Regions from separate parts of the Bacillus bruguierae genome, predicted to be linked through region 3. Evidence: predicted binding sites of a transcription regulator. Region 3 holds the regulator's gene; each other region holds the start of a gene.
What was found. Region 3 encodes LexA, which represses DNA repair genes until DNA is damaged. Its sites were predicted from a motif close to CGAACATATGTTCG; they were not measured.
Positions count from the first base shown of each region.

Region 1: a site for LexA is predicted at 3,589-3,602, ahead of uvrB (excinuclease ABC subunit UvrB). Genes of this name have one in related genera too.
Region 2: a site for LexA is predicted at 4,041-4,054, ahead of recN (DNA repair protein RecN). Genes of this name have one in related genera too.

Region 1 is NZ_JBAWSX010000003.1:243,906-250,865, reverse strand. Features, by position in the region: gene uvrA (excinuclease ABC subunit UvrA) at 1-1,529, opposite strand, end outside; gene uvrB (excinuclease ABC subunit UvrB) at 1,535-3,517, opposite strand; gene WAZ07_RS07865 (amino acid permease) at 3,772-5,181, shown strand; gene WAZ07_RS07860 (hypothetical protein) at 5,200-5,811, opposite strand; gene WAZ07_RS07855 (MerR family transcriptional regulator) at 5,811-6,569, opposite strand; gene WAZ07_RS07850 (hypothetical protein) at 6,677-6,901, opposite strand; gene WAZ07_RS07845 (helix-turn-helix transcriptional regulator) at 6,915-6,960, opposite strand, start outside.
Region 2 is NZ_JBAWSX010000001.1:657,692-664,651, reverse strand. Features, by position in the region: gene spo0A (sporulation transcription factor Spo0A) at 1-418, opposite strand, end outside; gene spoIVB (SpoIVB peptidase) at 761-2,062, opposite strand; gene recN (DNA repair protein RecN) at 2,182-3,921, opposite strand; gene argR (arginine repressor ArgR) at 4,199-4,648, opposite strand; gene WAZ07_RS03355 (TlyA family RNA methyltransferase) at 4,804-5,643, opposite strand; gene dxs (1-deoxy-D-xylulose-5-phosphate synthase) at 5,647-6,960, opposite strand, start outside.
Region 3 is NZ_JBAWSX010000005.1:70,629-77,588, forward strand. Features, by position in the region: gene WAZ07_RS10675 (peptidoglycan-N-acetylglucosamine deacetylase) at 1-306, opposite strand, end outside; gene WAZ07_RS10680 (PadR family transcriptional regulator) at 530-841, shown strand; gene WAZ07_RS10685 (HAAS signaling domain-containing protein) at 845-1,390, shown strand; gene WAZ07_RS10690 (DUF4097 family beta strand repeat-containing protein) at 1,396-2,214, shown strand; gene lexA (transcriptional repressor LexA) at 2,239-2,859, opposite strand; gene WAZ07_RS10700 (YneB family resolvase-like protein) at 3,001-3,657, shown strand; gene WAZ07_RS10705 (DUF896 domain-containing protein) at 3,703-3,942, shown strand; gene WAZ07_RS10710 (bifunctional metallophosphatase/5'-nucleotidase) at 3,989-5,572, opposite strand; gene WAZ07_RS10715 (MerR family transcriptional regulator) at 5,753-6,487, shown strand; gene WAZ07_RS10720 (coproporphyrinogen III oxidase) at 6,636-6,960, shown strand, end outside.

The DNA.
Region 1 (6,960 bases), on a different contig from region 3:
TATAATACGCCCGTTAAGCTCGAACCGATTTGCGTCGCTAAGCGAATACGCTGCGCTTCTCCGCCCGATAATGTTCCAGCTGCACGGCTAAGCGTTAAATAATCAAGTCCCACGTTAATTAAGAAGCTAAGACGCTCTTTAATTTCACGCAAAATAAGTTTCGCAATACTTTGTTGCTTTTCCGTTAATTCAATATTTGTAAAGAATTCATGCGCATCCTGCACAGAAAACTGCGCCACTTCCGCAATCGTTTTTCCACCTACAAAAACAGCTAAAGTTTCCGGCTTCAAACGAGCGCCTTTACATTTTGGACAAGCTTGCTCCGCCATATATTTTTCCATTTGCTCACGAATATAATCGGAGCTCGTTTCTCGGTAACGGCGCTCAATGTTCGGAATTACACCTTCAAAAATAATCTCGCTTTCCTTCACTTGGCCAAAGTCGTTCACATAGCGGAAATACACTTTTTCTTCTCCGCTTCCGTACAACACTTTTTCAAACAAATGCTTCGGAATATCTTTTACTGATGCATCCATATCAATGCCATAATGGTTACAAACAGACTGCAACAATTGCGGATAATATTGTGAGCTTGTTGGCTCCCAAGGTGCGATTGCATGATCATTTAATGATAAATCCCAGTTTGGAATGACTAAATCAAGATCTACTTCTAACTTTGAACCAAGGCCATCACAAGACGGACACGCACCGAACGGACTGTTGAAAGAAAACATGCGCGGCTCAAGTTCACCGATGGAGAACCCGCAATACGGACAAGCGTGATGCTCACTAAACAGCAACTCCTCTTCTCCAATCACATCAATTAAAACGCGGCCTTCACCAAGCTTCAAAGCCGTTTCTAATGAATCGGCAAGGCGACCTGCAATTCCTTCTTTCACCACAATACGGTCAATCACGACTTCAATGGAATGTTTTTTATTTTTATCTAACGTAATTTCTTCCGATATATCAAGCATTTCTCCATCAATGCGAACGCGGACATATCCTTGCTTTTTAATATCTTCTAATAGCTTTACATGCGCACCTTTACGTCCCGATACAATCGGTGCGAGCACTTGCAGCTTCGTACGTTCTGGATATTCTAAAATACGATCTACCATTTGCTCAATTGTTTGCGATGTAATTTCAATGCCATGATTTGGACAGATCGGTGTTCCGACACGCGCAAATAATAAACGTAAATAATCATAAATCTCCGTCACCGTTCCAACTGTTGAACGCGGATTGCGACTCGTCGTTTTTTGGTCAATTGAAATCGCCGGCGATAACCCTTCAATTGCATCGACATCCGGTTTATCCATTTGCCCTAAAAATTGACGTGCATACGCCGATAGCGATTCTACATAACGGCGCTGTCCTTCTGCATAAATCGTATCAAACGCTAACGACGATTTCCCTGAACCGGATAGCCCTGTTACAACAACAAGCTGATTTCTCGGAATGGTGACATCTATATTTTTTAAGTTGTGGGCTCTCGCACCTTTTACAACGATAAAATCTTTACTCATTGCCTTCACCCTTCTGCTTTTAGTTCTAATAATAAATCACGAAGCTCAGCTGCTCGCTCAAAATCAAGCGCTTTTGCAGCTTCTTTCATTTCCGCTTCCATTTTTGCAATTACATTTTCTCGTTCTTTTTTCGTCATTTTCTTAGAAACTAGTGATGCTGTCTCATACGTTTCGGTATCTTCCGCAGCCATCGTTGCACGGATGACATCGCGCACCTCTTTTTGAATTGTTTTCGGTGTAATGCCATGCTTTTCATTATATGCTTCTTGAATTTGACGACGACGCTTCGTTTCTTCAATTGCAATTTCCATCGATTTTGTAATTCGGTCTGCATACATCACAACATGACCGTTTGCATTACGAGCTGCACGACCAATCGTCTGAATAAGCGAACGCTCTGAACGAAGGAATCCTTCTTTATCTGCATCTAATATAGCTACAAGCGATACTTCGGGAATGTCTAGTCCTTCACGAAGTAAGTTAATGCCAATAAGCACATCAAACTTTCCTAATCGAAGATCGCGAATAATTTCAATTCGTTCTAACGTCTTAATTTCAGAATGCAAGTAGTTTACTTTAATGCCAACATCCTTCAAGTAATCAGTTAAATCCTCCGACATTTTCTTTGTTAATGTCGTAATTAGCACACGCTCATTCTTGGCAATTCGGTCATGAATTTCTCCTAATAAATCATCAATTTGTCCTTCTATTGGACGAACATCGATTTTTGGATCCAAAAGCCCTGTTGGACGAATAATTTGTTCCACCACTTTTGGTGAATGCTCAAGCTCATATGGACCCGGCGTTGCTGATACATACACAACTTGATTCGTTTTCTCTTCAAACTCTTCAAACATAAGCGGTCTGTTATCAAGCGCTGATGGCAGACGAAATCCATGATCAACAAGCACTTGCTTACGCGCCTGATCTCCGTTATACATCGCTCTTACTTGTGGCACTGATACATGCGATTCATCCATCACGATGAGAAAATCTTTAGGAAAATAATCTAATAATGTATACGGTGTTGAACCAGCTGGGCGAAGTGTCAAATGACGGGAGTAGTTCTCAATCCCTGAACAAAAGCCCATCTCACGCATCATTTCTAAATCGTAACGTGTCCGCTGCTCTATCCGCTGCGCTTCTAACAATTTACCGTTATCATTTAATTCTTTTAAGCGTTCTTCTAATTCTTTTTCAATATTTTCGATGGCAACTTTCATCTTTTCTTCGCGTGTAACGAAGTGAGATGCCGGAAAAATTGCCACATGCTCACGTTCTGCTAATACTTCACCTGTTAATGCATTTACTTCCCTGATACGATCAATTTCATCACCAAAAAATTCAATTCGGATACAATGCTCATCAAGAGATGCCGGGAAGATTTCAACTACATCACCGCGCACGCGAAACGTCCCACGCTGGAAGTCAATATCATTACGGCCATACTGCACATCAACAAGTTCACGAAGCAATTGATTGCGATCTTTCTCCATACCAACGCGTAAAGAAACAACAAGTTCACTATATTCTTCTGGAGAACCTAAACCGTAAATACAAGACACACTCGCTACAATAATAACATCATCTCTTTCAAATAAAGCCGATGTCGCTGAGTGACGCAATTTATCAATCTCATCATTAATTTTTGCGTCTTTTTCAATAAATGTATCTGTTTGTGGTACATATGCTTCCGGTTGATAATAGTCGTAGTAACTAACAAAATATTCAACCGCATTGTTCGGAAAAAAATCTTTGAGCTCACTGTATAACTGTCCTGCTAACGTTTTATTATGAGCCATTACAAGTGTTGGCTTCTTCACTTCTTTAATGACATTTGAAATCGTAAATGTCTTACCCGTTCCTGTCGCTCCAAGCAACACTTGATGTTTCTTACCATTTTTGATCCCAGCTACCAGCTGCTCTATCGCTCTTGGCTGATCACCTTGCGGAGAATATTCTGAGACAATTTCAAATTGATGTTCCAAATAAATCCGCCCTCCTCGTAAAAAATCTGTATTTTCATTTTAACACGAACACTCATGAAAAAACCAAAAAACGAACAAATATTCGATAAACAATTCGACAACGAATTATTTTTTGTATAGGTAGAATTTTCTAAAAAATTAATATTTACAACACCCACTTTTCATATTACAATACGTTTAAAGATTCGACATTATACGACAAATCGAACGTAAAGTTCAGAATATTACAACAACTAGAGGGTGAGGGAGCTTATATGGATCTATTTCGAAAAAAATCGATTTCTGCACTGCTAGCGCAATCGCAGCAGAAAGGCGCTTCTTTAAAAAAGGAGCTAGGTGCATTTGATTTAACAATGTTGGGAGTCGGGGCTATTATTGGAACAGGCATCTTCGTTCTTACCGGCGTTGCAGCAGCAAAACATGCAGGACCAGCACTTATTTTATCGTTTATTTTATCCGGTTTAGCCTGTGTATTTGCGGCATTATGTTATTCCGAATTTGCTTCAACTGTACCGGTATCAGGTAGTGCTTACACTTACAGCTATGCAACATTTGGAGAAATCATTGCTTGGATTTTAGGTTGGGACTTAATTCTAGAATACGGATTGGCATCTTCAGCCGTTGCATCTGGTTGGTCAGGATATTTCCAAGGATTATTAGCTGGATTTGGTATTAAATTGCCTCACGCTTTAACCAGCGCTTATAATCCTGCAGCTGGCACATACGTAGACGTACCAGCAATTTGTATTATTTTTATCATGACATTGTTATTAACAAGAGGCGCAAAAAAATCAGCTCGCTTCAATGCCATTATGGTAGCTATCAAAATTTTTGTTGTTCTTCTATTCATCGGCGTTGGTGCTTTCTATGTAAAACCCGAGAACTGGACGCCATTCATGCCATTTGGCTTCTCTGGCGTAACAACTGGAGCAGCAACTGTATTCTTTGCTTATATCGGATTTGACGCTGTATCAACAGCTGCTGAAGAAGTAAAAAATCCACAGCGTAATATGCCAATTGGTATTATTGCTTCCTTAGCAATCTGCACAATCTTATATATCGTTGTTTCATTAGTATTGACAGGAATCGTTCCCTACAACCAATTAAACGTAAAGAACCCTGTTGCATATGCTTTGCAATATATTCATCAAGATTGGATTGCTGGACTTATCTCTTTAGGAGCAATTGCTGGGATTACAACAGTATTACTCGTTATGCTATATGGACAAACTCGTTTATTTTATGCAATGAGCCGTGATGGCTTACTACCAAAAGCATTTTCTCGCGTAAATCAAAAAACGCAAACACCTGTTATGAACAGCTGGATTACAGCAGCTATGGTTGCTTTCTTTTCTGGATTTGTTCCATTGGACAAGCTAGCAGAGCTAACAAACATCGGTACATTATTCGCATTCATCGTTGTATCAATCGGCGTTATCATCTTACGAAAAAAACAACCAGAGTTGCCGCGTGCTTTTAAAGTACCATTCGTACCATTGGTTCCGATATTAGCAATTCTATTCTGCGGATACTTAACATTACAACTTCCTGCAACAACATGGATCGGCTTTGTCGTTTGGTTAATTATCGGATTAGTTGTATATTTCAGCTACGGTTATAAAAATAGTACGCTGAAAAATGAGCAAAAAGAAGACGTTGCCTAATAAAAAGAAGTGTTGTCTTTAACGAGACAACACTTCTTTTTTCTTTTTCGGAAAGATAACGTAAGAAAGAGTAATAAGCGTATCTACACCGAAAACGATTCTCCACACTTTACTTACACGATTCACAGTTTCATTTAAAAATATATCAGCATCCCAACTTGATATGTTTTCAAGTGGTACTAATCCATACAGAAAGAAAAACACAATGTGCACACCCGCAAATACAATAAAGTGAATCCCCCAATGTAACAACTCTTGCTTCGTATATGCCCAGCCTGTTAATTCTACTTCCTCTTGTGTCATTGGCAGTGCTTCTCCCCGCCACTTTGCAATCATTCGTTGTATACGTAAATCTAGCTTCCTTAAATCTTTCTTTCCATAAAAAACAGCATACAATAAGATGATGACGATAATAATTTGAAATTGAGAAAACTTCCCTGTTTCATAATAATCAACGACACCTAACGTTAAAATAAATAATTCATTTAACAATAATACAATCCCTACAATGAAACTTGCTTTATGCAGTTGAAAGGCATACCTTAACAAAAAGAAACTAATCACTGCACTCCAAAACACAATTTCAGCGCCAATTAAAAATGCCCAGCGATACTCGATTAGTATATTCATTATTTCTCCTCTCCTTCTATATACACTTCAAAAGCCGTATCCATATACTGCAAAAGCTCTTCTTCAATTGGATACATATTCATCCTTTTCGACTCTTCTTTTGATTTACGTACTTCCCACAATTTATCTAAAAATGCTTCATCACCGTTTGCCATCTCCCTGCATTTTTCTAAAATGATTCCAGTAATTCCTTGTACTTCCGCATCACTTGGTGCTTTTTTCTTCTGCATGAGTTGCCGCATTCGCTTTAATAAAATAATCCACTCTTGCACTTCTGCATTTTGCTCACTCATGTTTGGCAAATTTTTAAGTAAATGTTCTTCTTCCTGTGAAAATACTTGTTGCTGAAATAGCTGGCGCATTCGCGGGGACTGCTGGGAGAGCTGCATAAGCTCAAACATCATATCCCAATTCAGCTCTCCTTCCAGCTCATTAGAATACAAGACAGCTTGCAGCATTTTCTCCATACGTGAAAACTTCTGCTGCTCTTCTCTTACGAACAACAATTGCTGTTGCAAAAACTCTTTAACATTTACACGCTCTGTTTCTAACATATTCATAATTTCTTTTAAAGGGAATCCCATTTCTTTTAAAAACAATATCTGCTGCAATTTCCATACATCACGTTCACTATATAATCGGTGCCCGCCTTCCGTCTTTCCGCTCGGCTCTAACAAACCGATCTGATCATAATACCGAAGCGTCCTTACTGTAACACTCGTTTCCTTCGTTAACTGTTGAATAGAAATCATTTCCATCACCCTCTCGTTTTCATTATAAAAGGTGACGTAACGTTAGTTTCAAGAGGTTTTATAAAAAAGAGCCGTTTACATCTTCTTGTAAACAGCTCTTATCGAAATCATTCTTATTCATCATCTTCAAGATTTTTAAGCTTTCGTTTCTCCCATGCACAAATCGCAAAAAAGATTGCACTACCAGTTGCCATAATTGGAAACTCCCAACCTGTTTTCCCTTTCGTTATCATGTCGTAAAATGTCCAAATTAATAAGCATGTACTGTAAAACATAAAGGTGTATCTAGAAGCTTTTCCTGTTATGTGCCATTCGTATTCATCGACTCGTCTTTTCATGATTCAATTCCCCCTATTCCAACGTAAAAATCTCCTCCACACTCATCTTAAAATACTTC
Region 2 (6,960 bases), on a different contig from region 3:
CAGAACGAAAAGCTGGTAGCGGTCGTTTAATGGTAGTGCTTGATTTTCCACTAACTTGACGAATATGGCTCGTTAAATTTTCCATATCAAATGGTTTTAAGATAAAATATGACGCACCTAAATCAACAGCCTTTTTCGTTACATCCTCTTGTCCAAATGCTGTTAACATAATAACATTCGGCTGTTTGAAACGATCAATATGACGCATTTTTTCTAGTACTGCGAGACCATCTAAATGTGGCATAATAATATCAAGAACAAGTACATCAGGTTGTCTCTCTTTTAATAAATTTAAGCATTCTTGACCATTATACGCTACACCAATCACTTCCATATCATCCTGCGCAGCAACATAACTCTCTAACATAGATACAAGTTCTTTATTATCATCCACGAGACACACTTTAATTTTCTCCACAGCTTTTCCTCCCTACTAATGGTTTCTCCCGGCATAAAGTATTACCTTCTAGACTACATGAATTGTTCGACAATTATGTGAAAATCCCCTTTAAAACTTTCTTAAATTCCGAAAAAATCACAAAAAAACATTTTTATCGTCTATTTCTTAGTGTTCTTTTACATATTCCATCATGTGGTTATAGCTAAATATGTATGCTCTACTTTTATTTTACAACAAAAAACACCTGTTGCGAAACTTTTGTAACATTTCAGCGGCTTTACAAGAAAAATTTTTCATCAATAAGGAGACCTCTTCTTTTCTCCCTTTATTTAAAAGTAACAAAAAACAAGCTGAATACATTCAGCTTGCTTTTTTCTGATCTGTATAAATATTAATCCCCGCTTCATGTAGCATCCATTCAATATGGACACCATATCCAGATGTTGGATCGTTGACAAATACGTGTGTTACAGCCCCTACTAATTTTCCGTCTTGTACAATAGGACTACCACTCATTCCTTGTACAATCCCACCTGTTTTTTCTAATAAGCGTTTATCTGTAATCTTTACAACCATTCCTTTTGTTGCAGGGAATTTTTGCGGAACTGTACTTACAATTTCTATATCGAACGCTTCTACTTTATCTTGATCAATAACTGTCAAAATTTTCGCAGGCCCTTCTTTTACTTGATGGGAAAGAGCAATCGGAAGTGCTTCATCCATAATTCCATTTTTCATTTCTGTATTTAACTTACCAAAAATACCAAATGGACTATTCGTTGTAATATTACCAATAACTTCATGATCTGGTGAGAATCTCGCTAATTTTTCACCAGGATCTCCATTGCTCCCACGTTCAATAGACGTTACTGTCGAACGAACAATTTGTCCATCTTCAACTTGAATTGGTTTTTTCGTATCATTGTCAGAAATCACGTGACCAAGCGCGCCGTATTTCATTGATTCCGGATGAATAAATGTCATCGTTCCAATGCCTGCAGCTGAATCACGAATGTACAATCCAATTCGATATGACTGTTCTCCGCCATCTTTTTGTGGAGTTAATTTTGTTCGAATATATTTCCCATCTCTTAGCAAGACAAGATTAAGCGATTCTCCTGTTTTCCCGCTATCATGAATAAATGGTGCAATATCACTCATTCGTTCAATTGTCTTACCGTTTATTTCAGTAATCATATCCCCTACTTGCACACCTGCAAGTTCACCTGGGGATACCTTTCCTTTTTCCGTTTGAATTAAATGATGCCCTACAACAAGTACCCCTTTTGCATTTAATTTCACTCCAATTGATTGCCCACCTGGAACTATTTTAAAATCTTTTAATACTTTCACATTTACTTTTTTTACGGGTAATCCTGCAAGCTCATAAACCATAGCAGCTTCTCCGCTTTCATGCGCATTTACCGCAATTGTTTTTTCACTAGCATGCCCAGAAGCAATTGTAAAAATAGTTTCATCAGTTGATTTTGTTTGAAATACAGGTAAAGAAGATACTTGTGAATCTTGATCTTGAAATATAACAAGTTGCTTTGGAAGTAAAATAAACGCGCGAAGCGGTTTATAACACCCAATAAAGACAAGCGAAACAAGGAGACAGATCCCTATGATTTTTCGAAATTTCTCTAATTTCAATCTTTTCACTCTCCTCGCTCCTACCCCACATTCAGCCTAGCGGCTTCATTATTTAATGTCTCCTTGCTATCCTTTCTTTATAACCGGAAGAATTAAGAAATCATTATTGTTAACAAAAAAGCTATCCATTATTGGATAGCCTCTGCTGCTTGTTTAAAACGATGCGCCTGCGAAAGTAACTCTCTTGCATGTTCTGTCGTTAAATCAGTAATTTCCACACCAGAAATCATGCGAGCAATTTCCGTTACTTTTTCATCTTGACTAAGTACAGTAACAGATGTAACAGTGCGTTCATTTACAATTTGTTTCCGAATAAATAAGTGAGAATCTGCCATAGACGCAACTTGTGGCAAATGTGTAATACATAGCACTTGTGAATTAACAGAAACACGATAAATCTTTTCAGCAATCGCCTGTGCAACGCGCCCGCTTACTCCAGTGTCTACCTCATCAAAAATAACAGAGGCAACACCTTGATGTTTAGAAAAAATACTCTTTAACGCTAATATAATACGGGATAATTCCCCTCCTGAAGCTACTTTAGAAAGCGGCTTTAACGGTTCTCCTGGATTCGTAGAAATATAAAATTCTACATCGTCATACCCATCTTGTGTCATTTTGACAGGAGCTCCTTCGACAAGAGGATCGTCAATTGTCCCTTCTTTTTTCTTTATCATCACTTCGAATTTTGTTTTTTCCATGTACAGTTCTTTTAATTCTTGATGAATTGCCGTTGTTAATCGATTCGCAAGGTTACGACGCATATCACTTAGTAGTGTCGCTTCTTTCACTATAAGCTGCTCGATGTCTTTTAGTTTCCTTTTCGTCGTTTCAATGTGTACATCTTTATTTTCAATCGTAAATATCTCTTTTTCGATTTCATCCGCATACGCTAAAATCTCTTCTACAGTATTTCCATATTTACGCTTTAACATACGAATTTCATTTAAACGTGTTTCAATTTCATCTAAACGATTTGGATCGTATTCCATCATATCTAACTTTTCGCGGAGTTGATATGCTACTTCTTCTAATAAATAATAACTATTCGCAATCGCATCGTAGTTTTCTTGATATGCAGTATCTAAATCCGTAATGCTCTCCATCTGGTTCATCGCATTCCGAATATGATCTAAACCAGAATGATCTTCCGTTAAAGAACGATACGAATCACCCAGTGCCTTATAAATCTTTTCGAAGTTCGAAATCTTCAATCGTTCTTCTAATAAATTTTGCTCTTCATCTATTTTCAAATCCGCATTTCGAATCTCTTCATGTTGAAATTGAATTAAATCTAAACGATGTGCCATTTGTTGCTCATTTTCTGTTAAAGAGTGCAATTGTTTTTTTAATTGCTCATATTCCCTATACACATTTTGATACTTTTCTAACTGAACTAAAATATGATCTCCCTCAAAATGATCAAGCATAAATAAATGGCGGTCTTCATTCATTAAATCTTGCGTTTCATGTTGTCCATGAATGTCAACAAGCGTTTTTCCAATTTCCTTTAATGTACTTAATGTAACAAGCTTTCCATTGACGCGGCATACGCTTTTCCCATTCACAGAAATATCCCGTTTTAAAATTATCATGCCATCTTCAATTTCAATATCAAGCTCTTCTGCTTTCATGGCACAAGGATGCTGTTCATCTTCAATATAAAATAACCCTTCAATTTCAGCTTTATCTGTCCCATAACGTACAAATTCCGCTGAGCCGCGTCCTCCAACAAGAAGACTAATCGCATCAATAATGATGGATTTTCCTGCGCCCGTTTCACCACTTAAAACAGTGAGCCCTTTTTGAAAAGAGATATTTAATGATTCAATAATAGCAAAGTTTCTAATCGATAATTCCGATAACAATGCCTCATTCACCTCGTTATTTCATTCACACTCCACACGGGAGGCTTAAACTATTCACACATACATTCTTCTGTTACTTTTTTCATGAAGAATATGTTATGTAACCTGCTTCATTGTAACAAACATTTGTTTTTACGGTCAATGTAACAATACTGATATTCCTATATGGAAATATATATTTTCACATGCTATTTTAGGATTTTTATTTCTCCATAACAAAAATATCTTGTCTACTTTTTTACTCTTCTGAGCAATAAAGCAAACAAGATTCTTTTTGTTACAGCATATTTAAAAAGCGATTTGATACAACCCCTGTATCTTCAGGTGTACGGCAAATAATTAAACACGTATCATCACCGCAAATTGTGCCAATAATTTCATCCCACTCTAAATGATCAATCAGCGCACCGAGAGCATGTGCATTACCTGGCAATGTCTTTAACACAAGCATATGACCAGCTGTATCTAATTTAACAAACGAATCAACAAGATTGCGTTTTAATTTTTGAAGTGGATTAAAACGTTGATCCGCTGGTAAGCTATATTTATACCGCCCATCATGAAGTGGTACCTTTACTAAATGTAATTCTTTAATATCTCGCGATACCGTTGCTTGTGTTACATTAAAACCTTCATTACGTAAAATATCCACTAGTTCGTCTTGCGTTTCAATTTCTTTATTCGCAATAATTTCTCGAATTTTAATATGGCGCTGCCCTTTATTCATATTTTTGCACCTCGCACTATCTCTTACCGTAGTTTTACCATTATTATACTTCACTTATTTATGTTAACGTATAATTGGCTACTTGTACATAATTGTTTTTACAATCATTATACAATTCTAACTTTCTATATGAGTAAAAAGAGGAACAACAATTGTTATTCCTCTTTTCCCTTTTTCTTCAAGGCTTCGTGAGCTTCTGTTACAACTTCCTCTACTCGAATAGGAGATTGATTTTCTCCTTGTTCACGCTCACCATACCATTTTAAATGAATTAAAAATTCAATGTTCCCATCTCCACCTGTAATTGGAGAAAACGTTAAGTTTTGAACATCGTAACCTTCTGCCAGTGCAAAATCGACAATCATTTCTATAACTGCTTCATGTACTTTACGGTCCCGAACAATTCCCTTTTTCCCCACTTGCTCTCGCCCGGCTTCAAATTGCGGCTTAATAAGCGCCGCAACCTCACCACCAGGTGTTAACATCGTTTTTAATACAGGTAAAATTAATTTCAAAGATATAAACGATACATCAATGCTTGCAAATTGCGGTAATCCTTGCTGCAAATCAGCAGGTGTTACATAACGAAAATTCGTCCGTTCCATTACGACAACACGCTCGTCTTGTCTTAGTTTCCATGCAAGTTGGTTATATCCTACATCTAAAGCGTATGATAGCTTTGCACCATTTTGCAAAGCACAATCCGTAAATCCACCCGTTGATGAACCAATATCGAGCATAATTTTATCTTGCAAATCTATATGAAACGTCTCTAACGCCTTCTCTAACTTATATCCACCACGACTTACATAGCGCATTACTTGTCCTTTTACTGTAATTTCTGTATCTTGTGGTATTTTTTCACCTGGTTTATCTAGACGCATTTCATTTGCATATACAAGACCTGCCATAACAGCACGCTTCGCTTTTTCTCTTGTTTCAACAAGTCCTCGTTCTACTAATAGTACATCTACTCGTTCTTTTTTTCCGCTCATTTGTTACGCCCTTTTTTGTTTTAATGGAATCATTGTACAAATGCGTTCAACAACTGCATCTGCTGTTAAGTCAATTTCTTCAAGAAGTTTAGAGACACTGCCGTGTTCAATGAAATGATCTGGGATACCCATACACTCAATTAGCGCATTATGATATCCATGCTCACTAGAAAACTCTAACACACCAGAACCAAACCCTCCAATTAAACATGCCTCTTCAATTGTTAAAATCGGCATATTCTTTCCTAATAGCTCATGCAAGTATGCTTCGTCCATCGGCTTAATAAAGCGAGCATTCACAACCTTTACAGAAATCCCTTTCTTCTCAAGTGATTCTGCCGCTTCCATTGCCATCGGAATTGTCGTACCAAATGTTAGAATTGCTGCTTGTGACCCTTCACGAAGCGTTTCCCATGTACCGATTGGAATTTCTTTAAACTCTTTATCCATCAGTACACCAATTCCATTTCCACGCGCATAACGAAGCGCAATCGGTCCATTTTCGTAATTGATTGCTGTATATACCATATGTTGACCTTCATTTTCATCTTTCGGCATCATCAAAACAATATTCGGAAGATGACGTAAAAATGCAATATCAAATATACCTTGATGCGTTTCTCCATCAGCTCCTACTAATCCCGCTCGATCAATCCCGAAAAAGACATTTAAATTTTGGCGACATACATCGTGAACAACTTGATCATAGGCACGTTGTAAAAATGTAGAATAAATCGCTAAAAACGGCTTCATGCCTTGCGTTGCTAAACCAGCTGCCATTGTTACTGCGTGTTGCTCAGCAATCCCTACATCAAACATACGATTAGGAAATTCTTTTGCAAATTTTTCAAGCTTTGATCCAACTGGCATTGCTGGCGTTACAGCAACGATACGTTGATCATTCTTTGCCAATTTGCGAACTGCTTCACTAACAACGGAACTCCATGCCGGTGCAGCTTCTTTTGGCTTCACAAAATCACCAGACTCAATTTTGTACGGTCCTGTACCATGCCAAGTTCCAATTACATCACTTTCAGCTGGCTTATAGCCTTTTCCTTTTTTCGTAATGACATGAACAAGTACAGGCCCTTTCGTTTTCTTTGCATATTGAAGATTTTCAAATAAACTTTCATAATCATGTCCATCAACAGGCCCTAAATATGTGAAGCCTAACTCTTCAAAAAACACACCCGAAACGAGTAAATATTTCAAGCTATCTTTTACTTTTTCAGCCGTTGCAGCTACTTTACCGCCAACAGCTGGAATTTTCTTCAATAAGTATTCTAGTTCATCTTTTACCCATTGATATTTTCCTGC
Region 3 (6,960 bases):
TTTATCTAATACTTGAGGAGTGTAGAGAGTATCTGGACCATCATCGAATGTGAGAGCAACTTCGGCCTTGTTATAAGGTCCTGCAAACGCATATGCATATTTTTCTACCCATGAAAAAGGAGTCCATGAGCCCCTGACTGTTGAACTCTTTTGTGAGATAGGAACGGTCTCCACGTAATTTAAAGGATAAAATGTATTTTGAACAAGTGGGTAAGGAATTTTTACAGAGGAAGTGTCGCATGGAATATTATAATAAGGAACATATTGAAAGGGAACTACTATTTGGTTTGGATAAAAATCGTACATCATTAAAATACCTCCTTAGAAAAGATAACAATCTCTTTAAAACTTTTATATGTCAATAATTGTAGTTTGGTTAGGAGAGAATGAAGAATTCCTCAATGAGAGGGATTTTCTCTATTTTGTAAAAAAACGGAATAGTACCTTGTGATGTTCAATACTGAATGATATATTATAATTAATAAGGTATCTTGCATTGAACAGTACTGGATGGAGAGGAGGATTACCTTTGAATGTTCAATTTAAAAAAGGGGTATTGGAGCTTTGTGTTCTTGCACTTGTAAGGAAACGAGATTGCTATGGCTATGAGTTAGTGCAGCAAATTTCAAATAAATTTTTAATATCTGAAGGCTCAGTGTATCCTTTGTTACGTCGTTTAACGAAAGAAGGATACTTTCAGACATATTTAAGAGAATCATCGGAAGGGCCTCCGCGTAAGTATTATCAGTTAACAAATCAAGGAGCAGATCAGCTCAATGCACTTGTGACAGAATGGCGTGATTTTGCAAGGGGAGTACAAGAAATTATTGAAGAGGTGTAAGGGATGACTAAAGAGAAATTTCTTCAAGAATTATCAGAACATCTTAGGAAGTTACCAGAAGAAGAGCGGAATGATATTTTATATGACTACGAGGAACATTTTCAATTTGGAATGGAAGAAGGGAAAACAGAGGAAGAAATTATAAAAGCACTTGGTTTCCCTAAGGCAATTGCTAAGGAAACGTTAGCGTCTCATCGTATAGAGCAGGTGAAGCATAATCCAACTTTTTCTAACTTGGCAAGAGCAATTGTAGCAATTATTGGACTCAGTTTTTTAAATTTGGTTGTTGTGTTAGGTCCGTTACTAGCGATTGGGAGTCTTATTTTAACGCTTTGGGCAGTTGGTGTTGTATTTGTTTTATCACCACTTCTTCTGTTAACAAAAATTGTTTTCGCTCAAATTTTTATTTTATCTGATGTATTTGCCATTATTATACTCTTCGGTGTTGGTTTACTTTTAGGGATTGCTGCGTATTATTGTACGATTTGGTTTAAAACACTTTTTGTTAAGTACGCATATTGGAATTTAAAAGTAATTAAAGGAGAGTAGATAAGATGAAAAAAATTGTGCTGATAGCAATTATTTGTATTGCAGTTGGGGGAATCGGTTTATTTTTTACAAGTTCAGCCTTTTTTATGAAAACTGCAAATGGATCAGCAGAAACAAAGAAATTGGAACAGAAACAATTTAAAAATGAGCAAATTAAAAACATTCATGTTGACACAGATGTTGGAGATGTTGTGATTGAAAAAGGTAAGACTGATTTGTTTGAGGTTCGGTATAGCGGCGATCAGGAAAAGCGAAAATTAGACGTAAACGAGAACGGTGAAATGCTACAAGTGGAAGTGAAAACGAAAAAGAGGCATATATTCGATTTTTCTTTTTTTTCATTTGATTTGAAAGATGAAAGCCTTACAGTTATTGTGCCTGAACGTGTATATAATAAAATTGAAGCAAAGACAGCAGCGGGAACGATTCATGTGCAAGATATTCAAGGCGAAGATATATCTGTGCATTCAGCAGCGGGCGATGTGGAAATGAAGGAAATGAAAGCGCAAAATGTAAAAGTGTCATCTAGTGCGGGAGAGGTTGTTCTTCATAAAGTGGAAGGGAAAGTGCATGCAGAGGCAGCGGCAGGAAGTGTAGAGATAACGCAGCATAATCCAGAGTATAGTGTTGAGGCGGATTCGGCAGCAGGAGATGTCAGTATTCAGCTGCAGGAAATGCCGAAAGATGCTGTTGTGAAAGGAGCTTCTCATGCAGGAGATGTTCAGATTTTCGGGAAAGAAAATAAAGAAATTACTTTAGGCAATGGAAAGATACAGATTAAAGGGAAAACAGCAGCCGGCTCTGTGACAATCGAAGCGAATTAAAAACAGACCAAATTTGGTCTGTTTTTAATGTAAATGACGATAGACACCAATTACTTTTCCAATAACAGAAACGTTATCTAAAATAATAGGTTCTAAAGAAGAGTTTTCTGGCTGTAAGCGGAAATGATCTTTTTCTTTGTAAAAACGTTTTACCGTAGCTTCGTTGTCTTCTGTTAAGGCGACAACGATTTCACCATTGTATGCAGATTGCTGCTGGCGAACAACAACTAAGTCTCCGTCAAAAATCCCTGCTTCAATCATACTGTCTCCAGAAATTCGTAACATAAATACTTGATCTGAGCCTGAAACGAGATTCGCTGGAAGTGGAAAATGTTCTTCTACACTTTCAACTGCTGTAATTGGTAAGCCGGCTGTAACTTTTCCGACAATCGGTACGTGAACGACTGGTTGCGTAGCTGATTGGATATTGTCGTTTCCTAAAATTTCAATCGCTCTCGGTTTTGTTGGATCGCGGCGAATGTATCCTTTTTCCTCTAAGCGAGATAAATGTCCGTGCACAGTAGAGCTAGAAGCAAGGCCGACTGCTTGACCGATTTCACGTACGGAAGGTGGATAACCTTTTTCTTGTACTTTTTGTTTAATGAAGTCAAGAATGTCTTGTTGCCGTTTCGTTAACTTCTCCATATTTTTCACACCTCGTTTTCTATAAATTTTCTTATTTGTATTATAACATGCAAGAAAACATTCTACAAACGTAAGTTCGAATAAAAGCTGCGTTTATGGTAAAATATGATGTAAAAGGCGAGATAGAGAAGAGGGTATGAAATGAATGCGATTATTTATGCACGTGTGAGCACAACGAAAGAAGCGCAAGAAACATCATTAGTACGTCAAAAAGATGAATTATTGCATTTAGCTAGGCAGTATGACATGAATGTTGTAAGAGTAGTAGAAGAGAAAGCGAGCGGATATAGTATCGAACGAGATGGGATTTTAGAAGTGCTAGATGTCATTCGTGATGAACATGTTGATGTACTCCTTATTCAAGATGAAACGCGTCTTGGAAGAGGGAATGCGAAAATTGCCTTAATGCATTGTTTGAATAAAGAAGGAGTAAAAGTATATACACATGCACATAATGGCGAATTGCAGCTTTCTGATTCAGATTCAATGGTGCTTGATATTATTGGTATAGTAGAAGAATACCAGAGAAAGATTCATAATTTAAAGATTAAACGAGGAATGAAACGAGCTGTAGAAAATGGATTTCGTCCCGAAAAAAACTTGAAGAATCGGCATTTAAGCACAGGTCGTGAGAAAAAAGAAGTACCTATTGAAGAGATTGTTCGTCTGCGCCGCAATGAGTTAACATTTGAAGAAATTGCAGCAACGCTCCGTGGTTTTGGTCATGATGTATCAAAAGCGACGGTACATCGCCGGTATGTGGAATATACGAAGCAATTGCTTGATAAACAAGAGTAACTATTGTATGATAATAATCAGTTTGTAGTAGAAAGGGGATTCGAGATGCTAAGTCACGAACTCATTGAACGCATTAATTTCTTAGCGAAAAAAGCAAAAGCAGAAGGTTTAACGGAAGAGGAGCAACGTGAGCGTCAATCACTCCGTGAACAATATTTAAAAGGCTTTCGTCAAAATATGTTAAACGAATTGAAATCAATCAAAGTCGTTAATGAAGAAGGTAAAGACGTTACGCCGAAGAAGTTAAAAGAATTAAAAAAACAAGATAAAGCAAAATTAAATTAAAAGATGGGCGCAGCCCATCTTTTTTTTAGTTTGATAGGAAAATTCGTTATGTAACAACTTTCCAATTATGATTCGTTGTCGCTTCGATTGTCTTTCGTTCTAATATGTAATTTGCAATGAGCTCAGACATATCAATTGGTATATCTTTTATAATGGGCTTATTTTGATACATAGCATAATTTCCGCCACCGCTTGCACGGTAATTGTTCATGACAACGTCATACTCTTGATGAAAGTGAATAGGAGCGCCTTTATATTGTAGGGAAACGACTCTTTCCCCTACTGGTTTTGAAATGTTTAATATGTATGAAATGCCTTCCCACATATCGTAATTATAATGCTGCGGTTTTGGTTCTATATATGCAGGGTTTACAATGATATTTCTATCTGTATCTAACGAGAAATATTCAGCAGTTAACTCAAGTGCCTCTTTTATATCTTTTCCTGTAACGCGAACAACTTTTAATGTATTTGGATAAATATAATTTGAAACAATATCTCTCATTGTAATCTGGTTTGGAAAGCCGGAAGATTCGTTATGAAACAGACTTGTACATGAAATATCTACTCCGGATACATCCATCTGTACTTTATTTATGAATTCGATAAAGGCGCAATCTTGTAAGCGAGTTTGCATCGCATCGTGAATCAACATATCACCAATAATGGAGCCAATAGGTTGGTCTAACCATTCTTGCGTTCGCTCTTCATATGTCGACACAAGTGAAAGCACCTTCTCATCTGCTGGAATACCTTCAATAGGTAATAATTCAGAATGACATTCTTCAATCATCCACTGGTTTTGATTCTTTGTTAAAGTGACATAGATTTTCCCTAATGAACGGCCATTGGATCCAGTTTGTAGAACAGTTACACCATTTACTTTTGTATGAGCAATATAGCGATGTTGATGCCCCGTTAATAAAATATCAATTTCTTCAATTTCTTGACACATTTCATATCCTTGATTTTCCCCTGTTAAAATCTCTGTTGGTTCTCCGGTTTGTAAGTCACGTTCAAAACCGCCGTGGTAGGCAGCAATGAGTAAATGTGGTTGCTCTTGCTCTTTAATATAGGAAACCCACTGTTTTGTTGTTTCGAGTGCATTTTCGAATATTACATCTTCAATATGATGAGGCTGTTCCCAATTTGGAATGTAATGCGTTGTTACTCCTAAAACAGCAATTTTTATATCTGGATGTATATGTTTAATTATATATGGATTTCCAAAATAAGGTTTCCTTGTTTGTTTATTCATAATATTAGCGGCTAAATAAGGCATATTTGCATGAGCAACAGCTTTGTTTAATACGTCCATTCCGTAGTTAAATTCATGATTTCCAATAATCGCTGCATCATAACCGATATGATTGGCGATAATCGACATTGGATGTTCTTCATTCTGCATATATTTGGTGTAGTAATAAGTAAACGGAGTTCCTTGTATGAAATCACCGTTATCAATTACGAGAACATGATCATTCTGGGTGCGTTCCTGTGCAATGCGCGTTGCAATCTTTGCTAGTCCTAGTTCTGCATTTTCGTTATTTTGATAGTGTATCGGGTAGACCGTACCATGAATATCACTCGTTAATAAAATACTTACATTTACAATGTTGTTTTGATTCAATGTTATCAACCTTCTTTTATATAATCCATTCGCAGGCAATATCACAGTTAGTTTTCATATGTATTATCTACATTTGAAGTAAACATATATGCAACTGCGACTTTAGAAATTTTTTATCCTTTCGTGTTGACTCTTACGTTACGTTATACTTTATTGTATGTACTAAGGGAGGGCAAAACAATGACAATGAAAGTGAAAGAAGTAGCAGATTTAGTTGGTATTAGTGTGCGCACACTGCATCATTATGATGAAATTGGGTTATTAACCCCAGAGGAGACGACCGAATCTGGTTATCGCCTTTATTCCGATGATAATCTGGAGACATTGCAACAAATTCTATTTTTTAAAGAACTTGGCTTCCCTTTAAAGAAAATTAAAGAAATTATCGATAATCCTTCATTTGATCGACAAGAGGCACTTGTTTTGCATCGTAAAATGTTGCTTGAGAAGCGCTCTAGATTAGACAAAGTGATTTCGACGATTGATAAGACGATTCAACACTCGAAAGGAGAAATTCAAATGACAAACAAAGAAAAATTTGAGGGCTTTGATTTTAGTCAAAATCCATATGAGCAAGAAGCACGTGAAAGATGGGGAAATGAAGCGGTTGATAAGGCTAATAAAGCAGCGAGCAGTATGACGAAAGAGAAACAAGAAGAATATAATGCGATTTATAGGAAGCTTGCAATACTTCGTAATGATTCACCTGAATCAGAACAGGCTCAAGAAGCAATTCAAGAATGGTATAACTATTTGCAGAATTTTGGTCATTACTCATTGGATGCGTTTAAAGGTTTAGGACAAATGTATGTCGATGATGAACGATTTACAAAAAATATTGATCAATTCGGTGAAGGATTAGCGAAGTTTATGCAGGTTGCAATGGCTGTGTATGCTGATCGTAATAAGAAGTAAAATGTACACTTATAAGGTGAAAGGTCTTATTCTCCAAATGGAGGATAGGACCTTTTTTACGGTTATTAATTGCTAGATAAAATATTGCGTTCGAAACGATAAGAAAAGAAAGCAGGTGTTATATAATTAAGAAGAGAGGAGGAATGTTATGGCAATGCAACATGAATTTATCTTTGTTTCATATGAAAAGGGAGAGTTAAGTTCTGAAGATTTTTCTTGGAATAATAGGGGATTTTCTTATAAAGATGGTACAGCTGTTGAAGAATACGTCATTTTAAGTGATGAGTTTATTTTATATATAATAGATTTCTTGCGTTGGATTCCAACTTATAACCCTTCTAGAAGAGAGAATGGATTTGGTCTTCATTATCATGGCATCACTAAAATTGAGAAAGAAGGAGCAAATATAGCAGTAAATTTATTTTGTTCACTAATTCATTTGTTTTCATTAGCACCTGAAACAATGGAACTTA